DNA from 3 places in the Dorea sp. AM13-35 genome. Region 2 is predicted to be linked to each of the others. Evidence: riboswitches for the same ligand, from Rfam matches in the RefSeq annotation. Region 2 holds a riboswitch; each other region holds the start of a gene.
What was found. Region 2 has a riboswitch for thiamine pyrophosphate ahead of DW152_RS05805 (4-hydroxybutyrate dehydrogenase). Riboswitches for the same ligand answer to the same signal wherever they lie in the genome.
Positions count from the first base shown of each region.

Region 1: it holds a riboswitch for thiamine pyrophosphate, as region 2 does, so the genes downstream of both, thiC (phosphomethylpyrimidine synthase ThiC) here and DW152_RS05805 (4-hydroxybutyrate dehydrogenase) in region 2, are expected to answer to the same signal.
Region 3: it holds a riboswitch for thiamine pyrophosphate, as region 2 does, so the genes downstream of both, thiS (sulfur carrier protein ThiS) here and DW152_RS05805 (4-hydroxybutyrate dehydrogenase) in region 2, are expected to answer to the same signal.

Region 1 is NZ_QUCZ01000001.1:300,600-308,393, forward strand. It holds gene hisS (histidine--tRNA ligase) at 1-191, shown strand, start outside; gene aspS (aspartate--tRNA ligase) at 219-2,018, shown strand; gene DW152_RS01470 (hypothetical protein) at 2,026-2,235, shown strand; gene DW152_RS01475 (ABC-F family ATP-binding cassette domain-containing protein) at 2,246-3,802, shown strand; TPP riboswitch at 3,843-3,954, shown strand; gene thiC (phosphomethylpyrimidine synthase ThiC) at 4,085-5,395, shown strand; tRNA gene DW152_RS01485 (tRNA-Gly) at 5,617-5,689, opposite strand; gene DW152_RS01490 (homoserine dehydrogenase) at 5,952-7,238, shown strand; gene DW152_RS01495 (MarR family winged helix-turn-helix transcriptional regulator) at 7,293-7,724, shown strand.
Region 2 is NZ_QUCZ01000004.1:8,972-16,765, reverse strand. It holds gene thiM (hydroxyethylthiazole kinase) at 1-731, opposite strand, end outside; gene DW152_RS05805 (4-hydroxybutyrate dehydrogenase) at 782-1,897, opposite strand; TPP riboswitch at 2,015-2,120, opposite strand; tRNA gene DW152_RS05800 (tRNA-Pro) at 2,349-2,422, opposite strand; tRNA gene DW152_RS05795 (tRNA-Gln) at 2,478-2,548, opposite strand; gene DW152_RS05790 (nucleotidyltransferase family protein) at 2,883-3,821, opposite strand; gene glmS (glutamine--fructose-6-phosphate transaminase (isomerizing)) at 3,992-5,833, opposite strand; gene glmM (phosphoglucosamine mutase) at 5,913-7,298, opposite strand; gene DW152_RS05775 (hypothetical protein) at 7,434-7,794, opposite strand, start outside.
Region 3 is NZ_QUCZ01000006.1:159,948-167,741, reverse strand. It holds gene mgtE (magnesium transporter) at 343-1,737, shown strand; gene DW152_RS08490 (thiamine phosphate synthase) at 1,831-2,466, opposite strand; gene thiH (2-iminoacetate synthase ThiH) at 2,571-3,785, opposite strand; gene DW152_RS08480 (thiazole synthase) at 3,825-4,598, opposite strand; gene thiF (sulfur carrier protein ThiS adenylyltransferase ThiF) at 4,631-5,287, opposite strand; gene thiS (sulfur carrier protein ThiS) at 5,424-5,621, opposite strand; TPP riboswitch at 5,769-5,876, opposite strand; gene DW152_RS08465 (thiamine pyrophosphate-dependent enzyme) at 5,939-6,871, opposite strand; gene porA (pyruvate ferredoxin oxidoreductase) at 6,889-7,794, opposite strand, start outside.

The DNA of each region.
Region 1 (7,794 bases), on a different contig from region 2:
AGGCATACCTTCTGGAGAAGAAGCTTCCAAAAGAAAGTATGTTAAAAGTACTTGCAATGGCGAAAAAAGACAGAGAAGAAGGAAAACAGGTACTGATCGTCAATATGAAGAAAAACAAGAAGTTCCAGAAAGAACAACTTACAGGGGAAGGCTATGCAGATATTGTAGACTGCTACGCAGACCGTCTGTAGAATATAGAGAAGAAAAGGAGAAGGATCATGGCAGAATCAATGCAGGGATTAAAAAGAACTCATAGATGTGCCGAGTTATCTGCAGCGAATGCAGGTGAAACTGTGACAATCATGGGCTGGGTACAGAAAAACCGTAACAAAGGAGGTCTCGTATTTATTGACGTCAGAGACCGTTCCGGAATCATTCAGGTTGTATGCGAAGAAGGCAAGACGGATGCAGCGCTGATCGAAAAGGCCGCGAAGCTTCGTTCGGAATATGTAGTAGCTGTTGTAGGTAAAGTGGAAAAACGTTCCGGCGCAGTTAATAAAAATCTGGCAACCGGAGAGATTGAGATCATTCCGGAAGAATTACGTGTACTTTCCGAGTCTGAGACACCACCGTTCCAGATTGAAGAAAATTCAAAGACAAAAGAAGAGATTCGTCTGAAATACAGATATCTGGATCTGAGAAGACCGGATATGCAGAGGAACCTGATGATGCGAAGCAAAGTTGCGACATTAACCCGTCAGTTTCTCGCAGAAGAAGGATTTATGGAGATTGAGACTCCGATCCTGATCAAGAGTACACCGGAAGGAGCAAGAGATTATCTTGTACCAAGCCGTGTGCATCAGGGACATTTTTATGCACTCCCGCAGTCACCACAGCTTTTCAAACAGCTTTTGATGTGTTCCGGATGTGACCGTTATTTCCAGATTGCAAAATGTTTCCGTGATGAGGACTTAAGAGCAGACCGTCAGCCGGAATTTACACAAATTGATATGGAGCTTTCTTTTGTTGACGTAGATGATGTAATTGAAGTAAATGAACGTCTTCTCGCAAAATTATTTAAAGAAGTTCTTGGTGTTGAAGTATCACTGCCGATTCAGAGAATGACATGGCAGGAAGCAATGGATCGTTTCGGTTCTGATAAGCCGGATATCCGTTTCGGAATGGAACTTCAGAACGTAACAGAAGTTGTAAAAGACTTTGATTTCGTTGTGTTTAAAAGTGCGATTGAAAATGGCGGAACTGTCCGTGGCATCAACGCCAAAGGACAGGGTAGCATGGCAAGAAAGAAAATTGACAAACTGGTTGATTTTGCAAAAGACTATGGCGCAAAAGGACTTGCATATATTGCAATCCACGAAGATGGAACTGTAAAATCCTCATTCGCCAAATTTATGACAGAAGAGCAGCAGGCTTCTTTGATCCAGGCAATGGGTGGAGAGAATGGAGACTTACTTCTGTTTGCAGCAGATAAAAATAAAGTTGTATGGGATGTTCTTGGTGCACTGCGTCTGGAACTTGCCCGTCAGATGGAATTGTTGGATAAGAATGAGTACAAATTCCTCTGGGTAACAGAGTTCCCATTACTTGAGTGGAACGATGAACAGAATCGCTTTACAGCGATGCATCATCCATTTACTATGCCGATGGAAGAAGATCTTCAGTATATTGACAGTGATCCGGGAAGAGTTCGTGCAAAGGCATATGATATTGTGCTGAACGGTAACGAGATCGGTGGAGGAAGTGTACGTATCTTCAATCAGGATATTCAGAGCAAGATGTTTGAAGTTCTCGGGTTCACACCGGAGCAGGCACAAGAGCAGTTTGGATTCCTGCTTGAAGCATTCAAATACGGAGTTCCGCCGCACGCAGGACTGGCATACGGACTGGATCGTCTTGTTATGCTTATGGCAAAGCAGGACAGCATCCGTGATGTGATCGCATTTCCGAAAGTAAAAGACGCATCTGATCTTATGACAGAAGCTCCGTCACCGGTTGATGCAAAGCAGTTAGATGAGCTGGGACTTGAAGTGGAAGAAAATGCCCAGGAACAGGAGTAGAGAGTATATGGAACATCCATCTATTGCTGATGAAACACTCAGAGAGAAGATAAAAGAAATCGAACAGATTCTTGCATTATATAAAGAAGGCAAAACAATAATAGAAATTGCCGGCTCGCTTGATTTCGCACAGTCGTATGTCCAGGACGTACTGCTGTGCGTGCAGGCTTCGGCTGAGGAAGACCCGGCAGCGATTGCAATGCTGCTGGAGGGGTAGGAGATTTTCTATGAGTATATTAAACGTGGAACATCTGACACATGGCTTTGGAGACAGAGCCATTTTCTCAGATGTTTCTTTTCGGTTATTAAAAGGTGAACATATCGGGCTGGTAGGAGCCAATGGAGAAGGAAAGTCTACATTCATGAACATTGTGACTGGAAAACTGACGCCGGATGAAGGAAAAGTAGAATGGTCGAAAAACGTACATGCAGGATATCTGGATCAGCATGCGGTGCTGAAAAAAGGCATGACAATCCGGGAAGTTCTAAAATCTGCATTTGACAGTCTTCTGCAGAAAGAAATCCGCATGAATGAGATATGCGATCTGCTTGGCACAGCAGATGATGCACAGATGGCAGAATTAATGGAAGAACTTGGAACAATTCAGGATGAGCTGACTTTGCATGATTTTTATACAATTGATGCAAAGGTAGAAGAAGTGGCAAGAGCGCTGGGACTTCTGGATCTTGGATTAGACCGTGATGTTACAGACTTAAGTGGCGGGCAGCGCACCAAAGTTCTGCTGGCAAAATTATTGCTGGAGAAACCAGACATTCTGCTTCTGGATGAGCCAACTAATTATCTCGATGAAGAACATATTGCATGGCTGAAACGCTATTTGCAGGAATATGAAAATGCATTTATACTGATCTCGCACGATATCCCATTTCTCAATGATGTGGTGAATATTATTTATCATATGGAAAATCAGGAACTGAACCGTTATGTGGGCGATTATGACCATTTTCAGGAAGTTTATGCAGTAAAGAAGGCACAGCTGGAAGCAGCATACCGCAGACAGCAGCAGGAGATTAGTGAGTTGAAAGATTTTGTGGCACGGAATAAAGCGCGTGTATCGACAAGAAATATGGCAATGTCCAGACAGAAAAAACTGGATAAAATGGATGTGATCGAGCTTGCGGCAGAAAAGCCGAAGCCGGAATTTCATTTCCGTTATGGACGCACGCCGGGAAAAATGCTTTTTGAGACAAAAGATCTTGTGATCGGTTATGATGAACCATTATCGAAAAAACTGAATTTTTCGATGGAACGGGGACAGAAAATTGCTCTTGTCGGAACGAACGGAATTGGAAAGACAACACTTCTTAAAAGTATTCTCGGACTGCTTCCTTCTCTGAAAGGGGAATGTGAACTGGGAGAGAATCTGGAACTTGGATATTTTGAGCAGGAAGTAAAAGGGGAGAATAAAAATACCTGTATCGAAGAGTTATGGGAAGAATTTCCGTCTTTTACACAGTATGAAGTGCGTTCTGCGCTTGCAAAATGCGGGCTTACGACAAAGCATATCGAAAGTCAGGTCCGTGTTCTGAGTGGTGGAGAACAGGCGAAAGTCCGTCTTTGTAAACTGATCAACCGTGACACGAATTTTCTGCTTCTGGATGAGCCGACCAATCATCTGGACGTAGACGCCAAGGATGCACTGAAAAAAGCACTTCAGGAATACCGCGGAAGTATTCTTTTAATCTGTCATGAACCGGAATTTTATAAAGATGTCGTGCAGGAAGTCTGGGACATGAGCAAATGGACAACGAAGATATTTTAGGTTGACATTTACAGAGAGCAAAACTATAATTAAATATACAATTTAATGTTACAGGGAGCTGGTACAAAGCTGGCTGAGAGGAAACTATAATTTGTTTCGACCTATAACCTGATTTGGATAATGCCAACGTAGGGAAGAATTACGGAAGAGAAGAGATGCCTGCGCATCTCTTTTTATACGAAAACGTTTTTTGCGGTGGCAGAAGCGTTTTTTTTATGGAATAGGAAAATGCGCCATGCTTACATGGCAGAAAAAAGATTTTATTTACAGGAGGATGATCCAATGAGAAATTACACAACACAGATGGATGCGGCAAGAAAGGGAATTGTTACACCAGAACTGGAAAAAGTTGCAGAAAAAGAAAAGATGACAGTAGAAGAATTACAGAAACTGGTTGCTGAAGGAAAGGTAGCGATCTGTGCAAACAAGAATCATACCTGTCTGGATCCGGAAGGGGTAGGAAGTATGCTCCGTACAAAGATTAATGTCAATCTTGGCGTTTCCAGAGACTGTAAAGACTATGACATTGAGATGGAAAAGGTCATGAGTGCGGTAAATCTTGGCGCAGAGGCGATCATGGATCTGTCCAGCCACGGAAATACGCAGCCATTCCGCCGCAAACTGACAAGTGAATGTCCGGTTATGATCGGTACAGTTCCGGTATATGACAGTGTGATCCATTATCAGAGAGACCTTGCTACTTTATCAGCAAAAGATTTTGTAGATGTTATCCGTATGCATGCAGAAGACGGGGTAGATTTTGTAACGCTGCATTGCGGAATCACAAGAAAAACGATTGAGCAGATCAAAAAGCATAAGAGAAAAATGAACATTGTAAGCCGTGGTGGAAGTCTTGTATTTGCGTGGATGTGCATGACTGGAGAAGAAAACCCGTTCTACGAATATTATGATGAGATCCTGGACATCTGCGAAGAGTATGATGTTACAATTTCTCTGGGAGATGCATGCAGACCGGGATGTCTGGCAGACGCAACGGATGTATGCCAGATCGAAGAACTGGTACGCCTTGGCGAACTGACAAAGCGTGCATGGGATCACAATGTCCAGGTTATGGTAGAGGGACCGGGACATGTGCCGCTTGATCAGGTCGCAGCAAATATGCAGGTGCAGAAGAGTATTTGTATGGGAGCACCGTTCTATGTATTAGGACCTCTCGTTACAGACATCGCACCGGGATATGATCATATTACTGCCGCTATCGGTGGCGCTGTGGCTGCTATGAACGGAGCTGCATTCCTCTGTTATGTAACACCGGCAGAACATCTGGCACTTCCGAATGTTGATGATGTAAAACAGGGAATCATTGCTTCCAAGATCGCAGCACATGCGGCTGATATTGCCAAAGGTGTCAGAGGAGCAAGAGATATTGATGATAAGATGGGTGACGCGAGAAGAAAGCTTGACTGGGAAGCACAGTATGCATGCGCACTGGATCCTGATACAGCAAGAGCAATCCGTGACAGCAGAAGTCCGGAAGATGACCACAGCGATACATGCAGTATGTGTGGAAAATTCTGCGCAGTCCGCAGTATGAATAAAGCGCTGGCAGGAGAATATATTGATATTCTGTAAATATTCAGAATTATAAAAAACTGCAGCAAGGTGTCTGGTTATGGACATCTTGCTGCAGTTTTTTATATAACAAGAAATTGTATTTTCTATTATAAATAATAGCCTCCGGGACAATGCGAGCTCGATGAGGCACATTCGTCAAATACAGTGCAAGCAAAAATCTGTACTTGGGTTCACCGTATATGCAAAAAAGGAACTGCAAACTGCAATTCCTCTTCAAGAGCGACAGACGGGGTTCGAACCCGCGACCCCGACCTTGGCAAGGTCGTACTCTACCAACTGAGCCACTGTCGCATATCTTAAGTTGTTGTTCTGTGTTATGTGTTCCTCAGAACAATACATACTATACTACGTGAATTAGTTTTTGTCAACACTTTTTTAAAAAAAGTTTTTTGAATTTTCTAATTTTCGCAAATGCTTATAAAACATGCAATGATAAAAAGATGTTATTATAGAACATTTTTGACTATATCCACCAGATAATGCTATAATAAAATTGATTGTGATGTCTGTAAAGACGTCATAAAAATACAGGAAAGAATGAGGGTAGGGATATATGGCAGAATGTAAGAAAATAAAGGCAGCACTCCTCGGATTAGGAACCGTGGGCGGCGGTGTTTATAAACTGGTTCAAAGACAGAAAGAAGAAATGGTAAAAAAATCAGGAGCGAATCTTGAGATTACAAGAATCCTCGTACATAATATGAACAAACAAAGAGAAGGCGTAGATGCCTCTCTTCTGACAGATAACTGGAAAGAAATAGTAGAAGACCCGGAGATTTCTATTGTGATTGAAGTAATGGGAGGAATCGAACCGGCGAAGACGATGATTCTGGAAGCACTCTGCGCAGGGAAGAATGTAGTGACTGCGAATAAAGATCTGGTGGCAGTGCACGGAAGAGAATTACTGGATGCAGCACAGGAAAATCAGGTTGATTTCCTCTTTGAGGCGGCTGTTGCAGGCGGTATCCCGATCATTCGTCCGCTGAAACAGTGTCTTGCAGCGAATGAGATTGATGAAGTGATCGGTATCGTGAACGGAACAACAAACTACATCCTGACAAAGATGTTTGAGGATGGCATGGACTTTTCAGAAGCGCTGGCAAAAGCGACAGAGCTTGGATATGCGGAAGCAGATCCGACTGCGGATGTTGAAGGTCTGGATGCTGGAAGAAAAGTTGCAATCTTAGCTTCCATTGTATTTCATTCCAGAGTTGTATTTGACGATGTATACACAGAAGGAATTACAAAGATATCTGCGAAGGATGTCGCATATGCAAAAGAATTTGGCAGTGTGATCAAGCTTCTCGGAGTGGCACATAACAGAGAAGATGGTATTGAGGTTGCAGTTTATCCGATGATGCTGCCGAAGAATCATCCGCTTGCATCTGTCAGAGATTCCTTTAATGCGGTTTTTGTACACGGAGATGCATTAGATGATGCGATGTTTTACGGAAGAGGCGCCGGAGAGCTTCCAACAGCCAGTGCTGTTATGGGAGATGTGATCGACATTATCCGCGATATCCAGTTCTCATGTACCGGACGAATCAGCTGTACCTGCTACAAGAATACACCGGTCAAGAGTTCAGATGATGTGAAAAATAAATTCTTTGTACGCATGCAGGTAACAAACAAACCGGGCGTTCTTGCACGAATCGCCAGCATGTTCGGTGAGCACAAAGTCAGCATTTCCAAAGTGATCCAGAAGGTCATTACAGACGGAGTCGCTGAACTTGTTATCGTAACGGAAGCAGTAAAAGAGTATCATATGCAGGATGCGTTGATGCATTTAAGAGAGATGGATACGACACAGGAAATCAGCAGTGTGATTCGTGAGTATTAAAAGTCGGATATATTTATAAGAAAGCCGGGAAGTTCATGAGGAGGGAAACATAAGATGCGGGAGAGAACGACGCTTGGATTTTTGTTTAAGCAGATCAGCACAATTTACGAAAAAGAATTTAACCGCAAACTACGTACGCTGGGAATCACAGCTTCACAGTGTGCGGTGCTGGATTATTTATTTACAAGCAGAAAAGAGCATGTAACCCAGAGAGATATTGAAAAAGCGCTGAGTCTGCGTAATCCGACTGTGACAGGACTTATGAAACGACTGGATGAAAAAGGATTTATCCTTGTAGTACCGAGCAACGAAGATAAGCGTTGCAAGAACATTTACCTGACTGAGAAAGCATATGATATTCAGAGGAGGATGGAAACAGACCGGAAGAAACTGGATAAGATGCTGACACTGGGAATGAATAAAAAAGAAGTAGAAGCATTGAAAAAGATGCTGGATCGTGTACTGTATAATATAGCCGAGCCTTAGAGGCCGGCTTTTTTTATTGTTTTTCTGTAATACATGAGCTGACTTTACATAGATTTAACATAGATTTCAT
Region 2 (7,794 bases):
CCGTCTCCGTCCTGCATTCGTGAAAATCCGATCTCACCGGCAAGTCCCATCACACATACTGCTGCCGCTGCCGCCTCCAGCGTATGCTCCGGATTTGCGGTGATATATGCAGTCATCATTCCGGATAACTGGCAGCCAGTTCCTGTAATCTTACCCATTTCCGGGCGTCCATTACGAATCACATAGCAGGATTTTCCATCACTCACCAGATCAATCGCCCCTGTAATCGCAACAACACAGTTTGCTTTCTCTGCAAATGCCTTTGCAAATGCAACTGCTTCATCCAGATTCTCTTCTGTCACTGCATCTGCAACATCAGCATCTACGCCTTTTGTTGTACCACTGCCGGATGCCAGGGTCTTGATCTCGGAAATATTTCCACGGATCACGGAAAACGGAATTTCTTCCATCAGAGAAACGGCTGTGTTCGTGCGCAGTGCACTTGCTCCCGCTCCTACCGGATCCAGCAGAATTGCATGTCCCAGTTCTGCCGCTTTCTTTCCAGCCAGCTTCATGCCTTCGATACTTCTTATATTTAATGTACCGATATTGATATTCAATCCTCCACAGATGGAAGTAATATCTTCCACATCCTGCGGCTCGTCAGACATGATCGGACTTCCGCCACATGCCAGCAATACATTTGCCACATCATTTACGGTTACATAATTTGTGATATTGTGAACCAGAGGGGTTGTCTCTCTGACTTTATTTAACATTTCTCCAAGCATAATTCTCCTCCTGATGTTTGAATATACTATTCTATACTTTCGTATACTATCTAGTACAGTTCTCTGTAAACTGCCTCCATCTGCTCAATGGTAGGCTTCACATAGCTCTGATTTAAAAGTCTCTGCTGACTTGCGTCTACACTTACGGCAAATGAATGGATTTCTTCTTCCTTCATGCCATATTCTCTTAATTTTTTACGACTGATAATCTGGTCTAACAATTCCTGCAGTTTTTCATAGACAACCGCTTCATCACATTCCATCATTTTTGCGAGAAATGCATTCAGACGAATGATTTTGCCGGTCGGATTCATTTTCTGATAAGCAGCAAATACGGCAGTCAGGAACTGATAATTTGCCTCTCCGTGTGCGACATGATACATTCCGCTCAGCGGATAGGACATGGCATGCACCATTCCGGTTCCGGCATTGCCAAATGCAACACCTGCCAGATTACTTGCCACAAGAAAATCTTCCAGCAGCTCCATCCTGTATTCTTTTCCATGAGCGATAATCTTACGGAATCCATGCACGATCATCTCCATTGCTTTCTCGCTGAACATCTCCGTGTAGAGATTCGCTTTTGGTGATACAAAAGATTCAATCGCATGGATAAATGCATCGATCGCGCTGGTTGCGAAGAACTCATATGGAAGCTCACGCAAAAGTTCCGGGATCAGCACTGCCTCATCTGCATAAATCTCGTCTACGGCGAGTCCTAATTTGCTGTGGATCGAAGTAATCTCTGTAATGGAGACATTGGACACTTCCGATCCTGCGCCACAGGTTGTCGGCACTGCAAGAAGTGTGCGCACTTTGCGAAGCGGTACTTCTTTCCGATAATAGCTCTCTGCTTTCGCTTCCCCGTCCAGTACAAGAATCTTCGCCATATCAATGACAGCTCCACCGCCGATAGCAATGATTCTCTTATAATCTCCCTGACGGAAATCCTCAAGCAGTGCATCGATCATTACATCTGTCGGCTCACCGCTGCCATATTTGCTCTTGTATTCTACATGTGCTTTCAGATTCAGCGGTGCAAAACAGGTCTCGTAAATCCGTTTTGTCGCGAGAATGAAATCATCCGCTCCGATGTTGTATGCTTCCACGAAGCTTTTCACATCATCATATTTCTCGATCACTGATTTCTGCTGAAATAATTTCATGACTGTTGTCCTCCTGTTGTTTTTCTTCTTTTTAAGCTTATTCTTAGCCTTCCTCCGTAAGCTCCAACTTGCACAAAAAAATCCTCCTGTATCTTCGACTGAAGACGAAGGAGGGTTCTGTAATATCTAATACATCCCTACGATGGCATTATCCATATCAGGTTCCGGGTCGAAGTTTCTAAACTTCCTCTCAGCCTATACATAAGCTCCCCTTGTCATCACTCTTTTACTCGTTAATTCATCTACTGTAACTATACTGGATAGTTACAGTCTTAACACAGTTAATGATACTCGCCCCACCAACAGATGTCAAGAAATTGCAATTATAAATCATGCAAGTATGACGCATTTTTCCCATCACCATAAGCTACAGAACTTGCCACCGGCAACTTTCTCCAGATGCCATAGCAAAAAAAAATCTCAAAGCAATAAGCTTTGAGATTCATCTTAATCGGAGTGACAGGATTTGAACCTGCGACCTCTACGTCCCGAACGTAGCGCTCTACCAAGCTGAGCCACACTCCGGCATGTCAACCGAATGTTTCAAACATTCAAAACACTCGGCGCCCCTGCCAAGGAACTACGGATAGAGGACTCGAACCTCTACTAACAGAGTCAGAGTCTGCTGTGCTGCCATTACACCAATCCGCATTACGTAGTTCTCTGTTGCGTTCGTTGTTTATCTTTTGTATTTCATCAGCGAACAAATATTATTATATCAGCAAATCCAAAAATTGCAACCCCTTTTTTTAATTTTTTTCAACTTTTTTGTATTTTCTTGTCGAGCGTCTTTGAAAATGCCCATTTTACACGGGTTTGCGATGGTTTGCAAATTTACAATTTTTTCGTTTCTATATTATTATACCGTTGATGTAATTGTATTTTCTCATAAAACGCTCCAACATTACAATAACTTCATAAAATCAAGAAAGACTGTTATAGCATGCACACATGCTATAACAGTCTTTCTTATTTCTGATAATTCTTACTTCAAGTCCTCAAACAGTTTCTCAGCGTATACGCCGTCTTCGATCAGTTTGGCAAAAGACTTTACAACATAGTCTTTGTCTTCTTTGTATGTTACACCAAACCATTTGTCATGAGAGTCAAGCACTTTTACAGATACTTTGTCAGCCTGTAATAGTTCATCAATATAAATCGGCAAAAGATATTCTGCTTTCAGGATGTCTTTGTCTCCCATTGTCTCAAAAAACTCTTTGAATCCATCTTCCAGCACACCAATAAACTCCGGTGTCAGTCCCCACATATTCATAGATACATAAGATTCCGGATCGATGGCTCTTAATCCGTCTTCTGTATCGGCTGCTGTACCGTCTGCTGTCTTCACAATGTTATGTGTCTCATGAACTGCTGTCAGATAGCCTTTCTCATTCAGTTCACACACACCTCTGGTAACAGATCCATTCTCGCTTAATGTGTTCTTCAGGATAAAACCTGCCATGCAGAATGCATTCGCCTTCTCCGGTGTGTAATCTACGAGGAAATCATGAAGCTTAGTAAATGCTTCCTTTCCATAGTAATCATCTGCGTTGATAACTGCAAATGGCTCTTTTAAAACATCTTTGCACGCAAGAACTGCCTGTCCGGTTCCCCACGGCTTCGTACGTCCGGCCGGAAGTTCGATTCCTTCCGGAAGTGCATCCAGCTCCTGGTATGCATATGCAATCTCTACATCCAGATCCGCACAGATCTTCTCAATACGATCTCCGATTGCTTCCTTAAATGCTTCCTTAATGTCCTTACGGATAATAAAGACAATCTTATTAAATCCTGCTTCGATTGCATCATGAATGGAATAATCCATGATGATCTCACCATGCAGTCCGACCGGTGCCAGCTGTTTAATTCCGCCGCCAAAACGGGATCCGATTCCGGCAGCCATAATAACTAATGTCGTTTTCATTTGTACCTCTCCTTGTTCCAGCATCTCTCAAGCCCGCCATCGGCATTTTCCTTCAGATGCTATGTTGCTCAATATTGCGATAATATTATAGCATTTTCATCACAATATTGAGCACCTTTTTTATTAATATTCTTTTAATATTTTCTAAACGACCGCCTTTTGTAGGAAGATTACTCTACTGTAACACTCTTTGCAAGGTTTCTCGGCTTATCTACGTCCAGACCTCTTGCAACGCTGACATAATAACCAAGGAGCTGTAACGGGATGACTGCCAGTGATGTTGCAAATAACGGATCTGTCTTTGGAATATATACCGTAAAGTCTGCTGTATCTTCAATATTATACTGTCCAAAATTTGTAAGTCCCATAAGGTAAGCGCCACGACTCTTGCACTCAACCATGTTAGAAACTGTCTTCTCATAGAGATCCGGCTGTGTCAGAACACCGACAACAAGAATGCCGTCTTCAATCAGAGAAATCGTTCCATGCTTCAATTCACCTGCAGCGTATGCCTCAGAATGAATATAGCTGATCTCCTTCATCTTCAGACTTCCTTCCAGGCAGATTGCATAGTCAATACCACGACCTACGAAAAATACGTCTCTTGCATTTGCCTGTTTGGATGCAAACCACTGGATTCTCTCTTTGTCTTCAATAATCTTCTCAATCTTCTCCGGTAAGGTTTGCATTTCCTTGATCAGACCGCTATAACGCGCTTCGTCAATCTCGCCTCTTACTTTGGCAAACTGGATTGCCAGTGCATAACCTGCAATTAACTGTGTGCTGTATGCTTTTGTTGTTGCAACGGAAATCTCCGGTCCAGCCAGTGTGTAGAATACATTATCTGCTTCTCTTGCAATGGAAGAACCTACTACATTTACAATTGCAAGTGTGCGCACACCTCTTGCTTTGGACTCACGAAGTGCAGCCAGCGTATCTGCTGTCTCACCGGACTGGCTGATCAATACAACCAGGTCCTTCTCATCCAGTAACGGATTGCGATAACGGAATTCGGATGCCAGCTCTACACGCACCGGAATTCTTGCAAGATCTTCCATTACATACTGTGTTGCAACTCCAACATGATATGCAGAACCACATGCTACAATGTGAATCTGACGAATATCTTTGATCTCTTCTTCTGACAGACCAACCTCTGACAAATCAATCTTGCCATCTGTCGTAAGAACAGAGTTAATGGTATCTCCTACAACTTTTGGCTGTTCATGAATCTCTTTGATCATGAAATGTTCATAACCGCCTTTTTCAGCGGCTTCTGCGTCCCAGTTAATTTCCTTTGGTTCAATCTCAATCTCTTCTCCGTCCAGATTGTAGAAAGTGATCTCACCTTTCTTTACACGCGCCATCTCCAGGTTGCCAATATAATATACATTTCTTGTATATTTCAAAATAGCCGGTACATCAGATCCAATATATGATGCTCCGTCAGCAACTCCGAGAACCATCGGACTGTCCTTTCTGGCCACATAAATCTCTTCCGGATAATCTTTAAACAAAACTGCCAGCGCATAAGAACCTCGGATGCGGACAATTGCGTGATTCATCGCATCAACCGGTGTTCCTTCATATTTCTTATAGTAGTAATCGATCAGTTTTACCGCTACTTCTGTATCTGTATTGGAATAGAATGTATATCCGTTTCTTAACAGTTTTTCCTTTAATTCCTGATAATTTTCAATGATACCGTTGTGAACAGCAACTACATTGCCATCATCACTCTTATGCGGATGTGCATTGTTCTCAGACGGCTCCCCATGTGTTGCCCATCTTGTATGGCCGATTCCACATGTTCCCGGGACAGCGGCACCATTATCTGTCTTCTCAGCCAGAATCTTCAGACGTCCTTTTGCCTTAACAATCTCAGCATCGCCATTTGCATCACGGACAGCAATTCCGGCCGAATCATAACCACGGTATTCCAGCTTGGACAGTCCATCCAACAAAATCGGTGCTGCCTGATTATTTCCTACATATCCTACAATTCCACACATATTTCTTAATACTCCTATCTTTCCTGTCAGATCATACGACCTTATCATCTATCTACATTTTCTGATTCTGAGAGCCAGGCTATCTTGTCTTCTCTTTTTCATTAATCACATTCACTACATCATCCACATATTTCTGGCAGATGTCGTGTGTCTCAGCCTCTACCATTACACGTATCAGTGGCTCTGTACCAGATTCACGGACAAGGATTCTTCCTGTATCACCCAGCTCGTCTGCAACTTTCTGTACTGCTGCCTGCACATCCGGATCTGCCTGTGCAACAGCTTTATCCTGTACACGTACATTCACAAGCACCTGTGGATAAATGTGTAAATCTTCTGTCAGCTGGCTCATTGTCTTCTTTCTTGCCATCATAACTTCCATCATTTTCAGACTGGTTAAAATACCATCACCTGTTGATGCATATTTTGAGAAAATAATGTGACCGGACTGCTCTCCACCAATTCGGCAGCCATTCTTCTGCATATATTCATATACATATTTATCTCCGACAGCAGTCTTCGCATAATCGATACCCTGCTCATCAAATGCTTTGTAAAGTCCGAAGTTAGACATAACTGTTGTAACAACTGTATTTGTCACCAGTTTTCCGCGCTCTTTCATATATCTTCCATATACGTAAAGAATCGCATCTCCGTCTACAACCTGCCCTTTTTCATCCACACAGAGACAGCGGTCAGCATCTCCGTCATAAGCGAATCCAACATCCATGCCTTCTTCTACCACGTACTTCTGCAGTCCTCCAATGTGTGTAGACCCTGCATTGTTATTGATATTTGTTCCATTCGGATCCGCATTGATCACGTAAGTCTTTGCTCCCAGTGCGTCAAATACAGATTTGGCAATATTCCATGAACTTCCATTCGCACAGTCTAATGCAACTTTGACACCCTTGAACGAATACATTCCAAGAGAAATCAGATATCCGACATAACGGTTCCTTCCTGATACATAATCTACGGTACGACCAATCTTCTCTTTGTGTGCATACGGAACTTCTGAATATTTCTCTCCAAATAATTCTACTTCTCCGTCCAGATATGCTTCGATCAGGCTGATTGTTCCTTCATCCATCTTCTCACCATTACCATTAATCAGCTTAATTCCATTGTCATAATATGGATTATGACTTGCGGAAATCATAATACCACAGTCAAACTCATCTACTCTTGCCACATAAGCTACAGACGGTGTTGTTGTAACATGAAGCAGGTATGCATCTGCACCGGATGCTACCAGTCCACCGACCAGTGTATATTCAAACATATAGCTGGAACGTCTTGTATCCTTACCAATTACAATTCTAGCCGGAGTGTCATCTCCATTCTGTCTTTTCAGTTCTCCATAATACCAGCCGAGGAAACGCCCAATCTTGTATGCGTGATCTGCTGTCAGGTTCCTATTAGCTTCCCCACGGAAACCATCAGTTCCAAAATACTTACCCATCGTTCTAAAATCCTTTCTACTTTGGTATATTATATTTGGCGTCCGGCAGATCCGGACTTGATTATTATCTCTTTTTATTAATTCCTTAGTTTTGCCTATAATCTTATTTATTATAGCGTAAATTGCCGGAATTTACTAGTCCCTATTGTTTTCTAAGTCATTATCCTCAGTTTTATTCCCCTTATCTTCCAGATTTACAATTCCTGAAATGTTCATAAGCCGTGACATCTTCGCCGCAGTTGCGATACTGTCACGCATTGTCTGTGGTATACGAAGACTTTTCGCAACTTCCGATACCACATCTTTTTGCATGCTCGCAGCTATCGCCGCCGGTCTGACTGCTGCCATTACTTCCTGCTGTCTACGCCGCATATCAGATAATACTTCCGCTATCATCTGCGTACTTTTTGTAACCGGTGAAATTGTATTCCATCTGGCAACATTTTCCACAGCTGCCGGTACTGCTGATATTGCAGACACCGCTGCCTTTGTAGCA
Region 3 (7,794 bases), on a different contig from region 2:
TTCTGTTAAAACGATGTAAATTTACTTTATTACATATAAAAGCACTTGCGCCTCATTATCGAAAAGGCTATAATATTCTACGGGAGATTTTGCAATTTTCGCAATAATTCCAACAATCATTTCTAAAATTATTTTAAAGGCAGGTGAACAGCATGGACGGTTGTGATAGTCACGGGCGAAGTAAGAATATAGAATCGGGAACAAGCAACAGTCGATGCTGTTGTTTTCTATAATTTTTGATTCTATTTTCCATGCCCTGATTTTCATTTCTTAAGACAGCACAAATTCATTTCTTAAGGATATTTAAACAACTGAAAATCACACAGCAACTTGGAGGTAAAAATGGAAAATAAAACACAGAATTACACACCGGAGATTCTAAAAATCATCCGGAGCAACACCTCTCCGGGCATTATGCGAAACAAACTGGAAGACTACCACGAGAATGATCTCGCAGAAGTTTTTCCGGAACTGACCGTAAAAGAGCGTGTCAAACTTTGTCGTATTCTCGACCTGGATATGCTTTCTGATATCTTTGAACACACCGATGAAAAAGAAGCAGCAGAATATTTGAATGAAATTGATGTCAAAAAAGCGGCATTAATTTTGTCTGCAATGGAAACAGATGCCGTTGTAGATGTTTTGCAGATGGTTCCAAAAGACAAAAAGAATCTTTTTATCGAACTGATGGATGATGATGCCAGAAAAGACATCGCCGTTATTGCTTCTTTCGACGAGGAAGAAATCGGTAGCAAAATGACAACCAACTGCATTATGATCCGTGAAAATCTCACGGTCAAGCAGGCAATGAGCAGCCTTATTGACCAGGCGGCAAAAAATGATAATATTTCTACTATATTTATGGTGACAGACAAACAGACTTTTTATGGTGCTATGGATCTGAAAGATCTGATCATCGCAAGACAGGATCAGCCGTTGGAAGACTTGATCGTAACGTCTTATCCTTATGTATATGGAAATGAACTGATTGATGATTGTATTGAAAAGTTAAAAGATTATTCCGAGGATTCTATCCCGATTCTTGACAATGAAAACAAACTGCTAGGTGTCATCACATCCCAGAGTATGGTAGACCTGGTTGATGACGAGATGGGTGAAGACTATGCAAAGTTCGCCGGATTGACCGCTGAAGAAGATTTGAAAGAGCCATTGCGCGAGAGTATTAAAAAGCGACTTCCATGGCTTCTGGTTCTGTTAGGTCTTGGCATGGTTGTTTCTTCTGTTGTCGGATTATTTGAAACAGTTGTAAGCCAGCTTACATTAATTATGTGTTTCCAGTCACTGATTTTGGATATGGCCGGAAATGTCGGTACACAGTCGCTTGCTGTTACGATTCGTGTCCTCATGGACGAGTCATTAACCGGAAAACAAAAATTTGAACTTGTATTAAAAGAAATGAAAATTGCATTTTCCAATGGTTTTATCCTTGGTGTTCTGTCCTTTGTATTAATTGGATTGTATATTGCACTTTTCAAAGGAAAGAGTTTCCTGTTCGCCTATGCAGTCTCCGGCTGTATCGGTGCTTCACTGTTATTGGCAATGGTTATTTCCGGCGCCGTTGGCACATGTATTCCTCTCTTCTTCAAGAAAATACATGTCGATCCAGCTGTCGCATCCGGTCCACTTATTACAACCGTCAACGACCTTGTTGCCGTCGTATCCTATTACGGACTTAGTTGGATCCTTTTAATCAACCTGATGCATTTAGCAGGTTAGAAAAGGGGACGGGGATTTTCTAAAAAGGGACAGGTGCAACCGCAAAAGGGGACGGGGATTTTCTAGAAAATCCCCGTCCCCTTTTGCGGTTTTTTACATTTTCATCATGCCAGACATGATACACCCACCAATTGCTCCACATTTTCCCAATTCTATCCACTGGTCCATGTGGAATTTTATTCCACCGATTCCATATACAGAAATATCCACAGCTTCACAGACTTCTCGTAAAAAGAGCAAGCCTCTCGGCGGCAGCCCTTTTTTGCAGTCTGTAGCGTAAACGTGCCCTGCTGTTATGTAGGTTGCACCGAGTTTTTCTGCTTCTATGGCCTCTTCTACAGAATGTACAGAAGTGCCAAGTTTCGCAAATTTTTCTCTCCACCGCCCAGATGCACTTTTCCCAGCCGTCACTTCCCGTAACAATGGCAGTGGCAAATGAAGGCCGTCACACGGCAATTCCATCGCCACTTGATAGAATGTATGCAAAATACATGGAACCTGATACTCTTTGCAAATTGCCAGCACTTTCTCTGCAAGATCTTTATATTCTTTTTCGGTCAGATCTTTTTCCCGCAAAATTATGGCATCCGGTCCCCATTCACAAATTTTTCGGATCTGTTCTAAATATGGTCTCTTGCTTAATGTACGGTTTGTCACTGCAACTACATGAAACCCTTGCACTTTCTCATTTGTACATCTATCATCCGTATTTTTTATTTCTTTACACATACTATAATCTCTTTATATCTTTTACTTGTTCACACATAAAATATAATCGCTTCGTGCATTTTATTTCTTTACGAAAATATAATCGCTTTATATCTTATAATTCTCTATACATAAATATAATCACTCATGACCGGCTGCAGATCATTTTTCAGCAATGCATCATAAACTTCCTTCACACTTCTGCCATCAGAAATTTCAAACTGATCATCGCCTTTGTCCTCGATGTCTTCCACATGGCTTCCGATTCCGGTGCTGACTCCTGCAGAAATCTTAGTAGCCGCAATACCTACGAGATGATCTCGCACGCGTGCGCACTCTCTTGTTGACACGGTAATGCTTGCAAATGGCATAAAGAGACGATATGCGCAAACAACCTGCAATAGCTGTGTCTCATGCACATCCATCGGGTTGATCCGGTCGTTATTGATGATCGGACGCAACCGTGGACAGGAAAATGCAATTTCTGCATGTGGATATTTTCTCTGTAATAAATATGCATGATATCCGGTTGCAAATGCATCTTTGCGGAAATCATCCAATCCCAGAAGTGCGCCGAATCCGACACCACGCATGCCACCTTTTAAAGCACGCTCCTGTGCATTAACACGATATGGATAAATACGTTTATGTCCTGCCAAATGTAATGTTTCATATTTATCAGAATTGTATGTTTCCTGGAATACGGTCACATAATCTGCACCACATTCGTGTAAATATGCATATTCGTCTGAATTGACCGGATAGATTTCAAGTCCGATTACTTTGAAATATTTTCTTGCAATCCTACATGCATTTCCGATATATTCCACTGTGGACTTACTTCTGCTCTCCCCAGTCAGAATGAGAATTTCCTGTAATCCAGTTTCTGCAATTGCCTGCATTTCTTTCTCAATTTCTTGATCATTTAACTGCGCACGGTTAATTTTATTGTGACAGTTGAATCCACAGTAAATACAATAATTCTCGCAATAATTTGCAATATAAATCGGCGTAAACATATACACACTGTTTCCAAAATGTCTGCGTGTCTCGTCTTTTGCTGCCTGTGCAATTTCTTCTATAAACGGAAGTGCCGCAGGTGATAAAAGCGCCGCAAAATCTTCTGGTGTTCTGGATGTGTGTGCGATTGCACGCTTTACATCTGCCGCCGTGTATTTATCATAATCGTAAGCTTGCATAGCTTCTACAACCTGATCCAATACTTCTGAGCCGATATCTTCCATTCCCGGCAAATATGTCATATGATCGATTCTGTTTTTCTTCTGATCTTCCAGAATCTCCTCACTTAATATACTTTCATTGATATGTTGATTTTCCATCTTTTTTACCTTCTTGTATTTTTGCAATTTTTGTTAAGATTAATCCTCTAAAAATCCCGTAAGCGGAGAGGATGCGCTGGCACCTCTTTCGATTGTTCTTCCAAGTCCGGACAGATAAGCACTGCGCCCTGCCTCGATTGCTTTCTTAAATGCTTCTGCCATGACCGGAACATCACCTGCTGTTGCGATTGCTGTATTTGCCATCACTGCCGCTGCGCCCATTTCCATTGCTTCGCATGCCTGTGATGGGCGACCGATTCCGGCATCCACGATGATCGGTAGATCCATTTCATCAATGAGAATCTGTATAAATTCTTTCGTCGCAAGTCCTTTATTGGAACCGATCGGCGCTCCAAGTGGCATAATGCATGCTGCTCCGGCATCTGCCAGCGCTCTTGCCGCATTCAGATCCGGATACATATATGGCATAACTACAAATCCTTCTTTTGCAAGAATTTCCGTTGCTTTTATTGTTTCGTAATTATCCGGCAATAAATATTTGGAGTCGCGGACAACTTCGATTTTTACAAAATCCCCGCATCCAACTTCTCTTGATAATCTTGCGATTCTGACAGCTTCTTCTGCATTTCTTGCTCCGGATGTATTCGGAAGTAATGTTACATTGTCCGGAATATAATCCAGAATATTTGCCAGTCCGCCTTCATTTGCGCGGCGAAGCGCCAGTGTAATGATCTGCGCATCTGCTTTTTCAATGCATGCTTTTACAAGATCCAGTGAAAATTTTCCTGATCCTAAAATAAATCTGGATGTAAATGTGTGTCCTCCCAGACTCCATGTGTCTTTTGTACTCATATGTTTGTCCTCTTTTCTTATTATTTTTTGATTTATATCTCTTCCTCACCAAGAAGTAAGCGTGTGATCATATTTGCTTCATGGGCAGCGCAGATTGCAACTCTTGGCGCCATCAGTCCATTTCCATAACCTGGCTCTGTCACACGGTCACCACACAGGTAAAAGTTCTTCATCAGATGTTCTGTGCGAATTGTATTACTGCTCCCATAGCCTGCCATTCCGGTTGCCGATACCAGTTTCTTTTTCGGAAAATGCTGTAGAATTCCATTTACCAGCATTGCTTTTGCTTCTGGATTATCAAACGCTTCGCATACAATTCCTGCATCTTCAAAAAGAGAAATCAGATTCTCTTCTGTCACTTTCACACAGTCTGTCCGGATATCAAGATATGGATTGATTTTCAAAAGCAACGATTTCAACGCATCGGTTTTATACATTCCAAGATGTTCCATAAAGTACTGCTGCCGGTTCAGATTCGTAATATCCACTACATCAAAATCAATCAAGTGCAAATGCCCGACACCAATTCTTGCAAGTGCATACGCTACATTTGATCCAAGCCCGCCAAGTCCGGCAATTGTCACATGTCCGGCAGATAATTTTTTCTGGATCTCCGGCGAATGACGTTCTTCCAACGCCGCCTGGATCTCTTCTTTTGTTAATGTCTTTGTTGTCTGTCCTTCCATCATTTTCTCCTTTATGTCATTAACTTCCTGGCTCATCTCCTTTTGGTCCGGAACTTCTTTTTCCTCATCGGTTTCCTCACGCAACTGTCATAATCCCTGTGCTCATCGCTTTCTGTCCCGGACTACTCTTTCTTCCGCTTTAGCCTCCTCCGACAAATGTCACAACTTCCAGACGATCACCGTCTTTCAACATCGTATCGGAATATTCATATTTCGGAAGAATATCTCCATTTAACTCTACCGCAATCCTTTTCATCTGATATCCTGCGTTTTCCAGATAAGCAGCAACAGATATTGACTGTTTCATCTGAATCTCTTTTCCATTTACTGTGATCACTTCACCGCACCTCCTTTTAATCTTAGAAAAAAAGAGTTCACAAAGAAACGTACCCGCGGTGGTGCGCCCCTTCATGAACTCTTGTTCACTCTCAATCTTTTATACCTGTTAATAACAAAAACGGAAGATACCAAAGTATCTTCCGCTCATAACATATTCCTCGCGTTCCTACGTTGGCATTATCCAAATCAGGTATATGGGTCGAAGTTTTAAACTTCCTCTCAGCCTATCACATAAGCTCCCCGGTTCTATTTGATTGTTCTTCTCTAGTATAAATATATTTCACAGATCTGTCAAATATATTTTATATCACATCCTTATCTGGAGCATCTGAACTGAAGTTCTTCCCATCTTCTGTCTACTTCTTTCTGGAAAGCCTCTAACAGATACTCATTGCCTTTCTTGAAAAGATGTTTGAATCTTCCCTGTGGTCTTAAGAAATCTTCGATTGGGAGTTTCTTCTTCGGCTCATAGTTCAGAATCCATTTTCCTTCTACGACCTCAAATAACGGCCAGTAGCATGTCTCTACACCAAGTTTGCAAATCTCCATAATATCCGGCGTATTGTATCTCCATCCACGCGGACATGGTGCCATAATATTTAAGAAAGCAGCGCCTGGTGTATAAATCGCTTTTTCGGATTTGATATGCAGATCTTTAAAGTTCTGTACAAACGTTGTCTGTGCCACATACGGAATATCATGCGCAGCAATTACAGATGCAAGATCTTTTCTGTTCTGTGGTTTTCCGTTACTCTCGCTTCCTACCGGTGTAGTTGTTGTATCTGCATACATCGGTGTTGCAGAAGAACGTTGGATACCGGTATTCATGTAAGCACCGTTGTCATAACAGACATATACCAGATCCTGATTTCTCTCCATTGCTCCGGACAGTGACTGCAGACCAATATCATAAGTACCGCCGTCACCACCAAATGTGATAAATTTGTATGTTTCGTCTAATTTTCCTTTTCGTTTTAATGCTTTGTAAGCACCTTCCACACCACTCATGGTTGCGCCTGCATTTTCAAATGCATTATGAATGTAGCTGTCTTCCCATGCTGTGTATGGGTATGTAAATGTGGATACTTCCAGACATCCTGTTGCATTTCCGATGACTGCTTTATCACCTTCATGAAGACCGCGCAGTACATTACGAACTGCGATTGTTCCACCACATCCGGCACACATTCTGTGTCCTGGCGCCAGACGCTCTGATTTATTCATTGTCTCTTTAAAATTATAACTCATCTTCTCTACGGCCCTCCTTATTCTCTAATTCCAAGATAGCGGTAGGTTTCTCCTGCATCGCCATCTGCGATCATCTGTTTCAGGGCTTCAAATACGCCTTCCATGTCTTCTACGCGCACGTCACGTCCGCCAAGACCGTAGATGTAATTCACTGCCAGCGCATCTGCTTTTGCGCGGTATAATGCACTCATCACATCTGCACCTAACGGTCCGCCATGGTTCGTATAGCTTTCTGCACGGTCCATAATTGCAACTGCTTTCATATTTTTGAGCGTCTCCACGATCTCATCAGCCGGAAATGGGCGGAACAGACGGATCTTCACAAGTCCGACTTTCTCTCCCTGTTCTCTTAAGCGGTCAATTGCATCTTTTGTTGTTCCTGCTGCAGAACCGATCATTACAACTGCACGTTCAGCATCTTCCATGCAGTAAGATTCAAACAGACCATATTCACGTCCGGATACTTTCGCAAATTCCTTTGCAACCTCCTCTACAACTGCCGGTACATGTTTCATGCCTTCTGCCTGCGAGCGTTTTGCTTCCATATAATAATCTGTGATCGCATATGGACCAACTGCCATCGGGCATTCCGGATTCAGAAGATAATTTTCCGGTTCATATTCTCCAACGAAATTCTTTACCTCTGCGTCATCCAGTAATTCGATATTTTCTACTGCATGACTGGTGATAAATCCATCCTGACAGATCATGATCGGCAGTCTGACATCTGCATGTTCGGAAATGCGATATGCCTGCACCATGTTGTCATATGCTTCCTGATTATTTTCTGCGTAAATCTGGATCCAGCCTGCATCTCTTGCTCCCATACTGTCGGAATGGTCACAGTTGATGTTGATCGGGCCGGAAAGTGCACGGTTTACAAGAGCCAGTGCTAACGGCAGTCTATTAGATGCCGCAATATA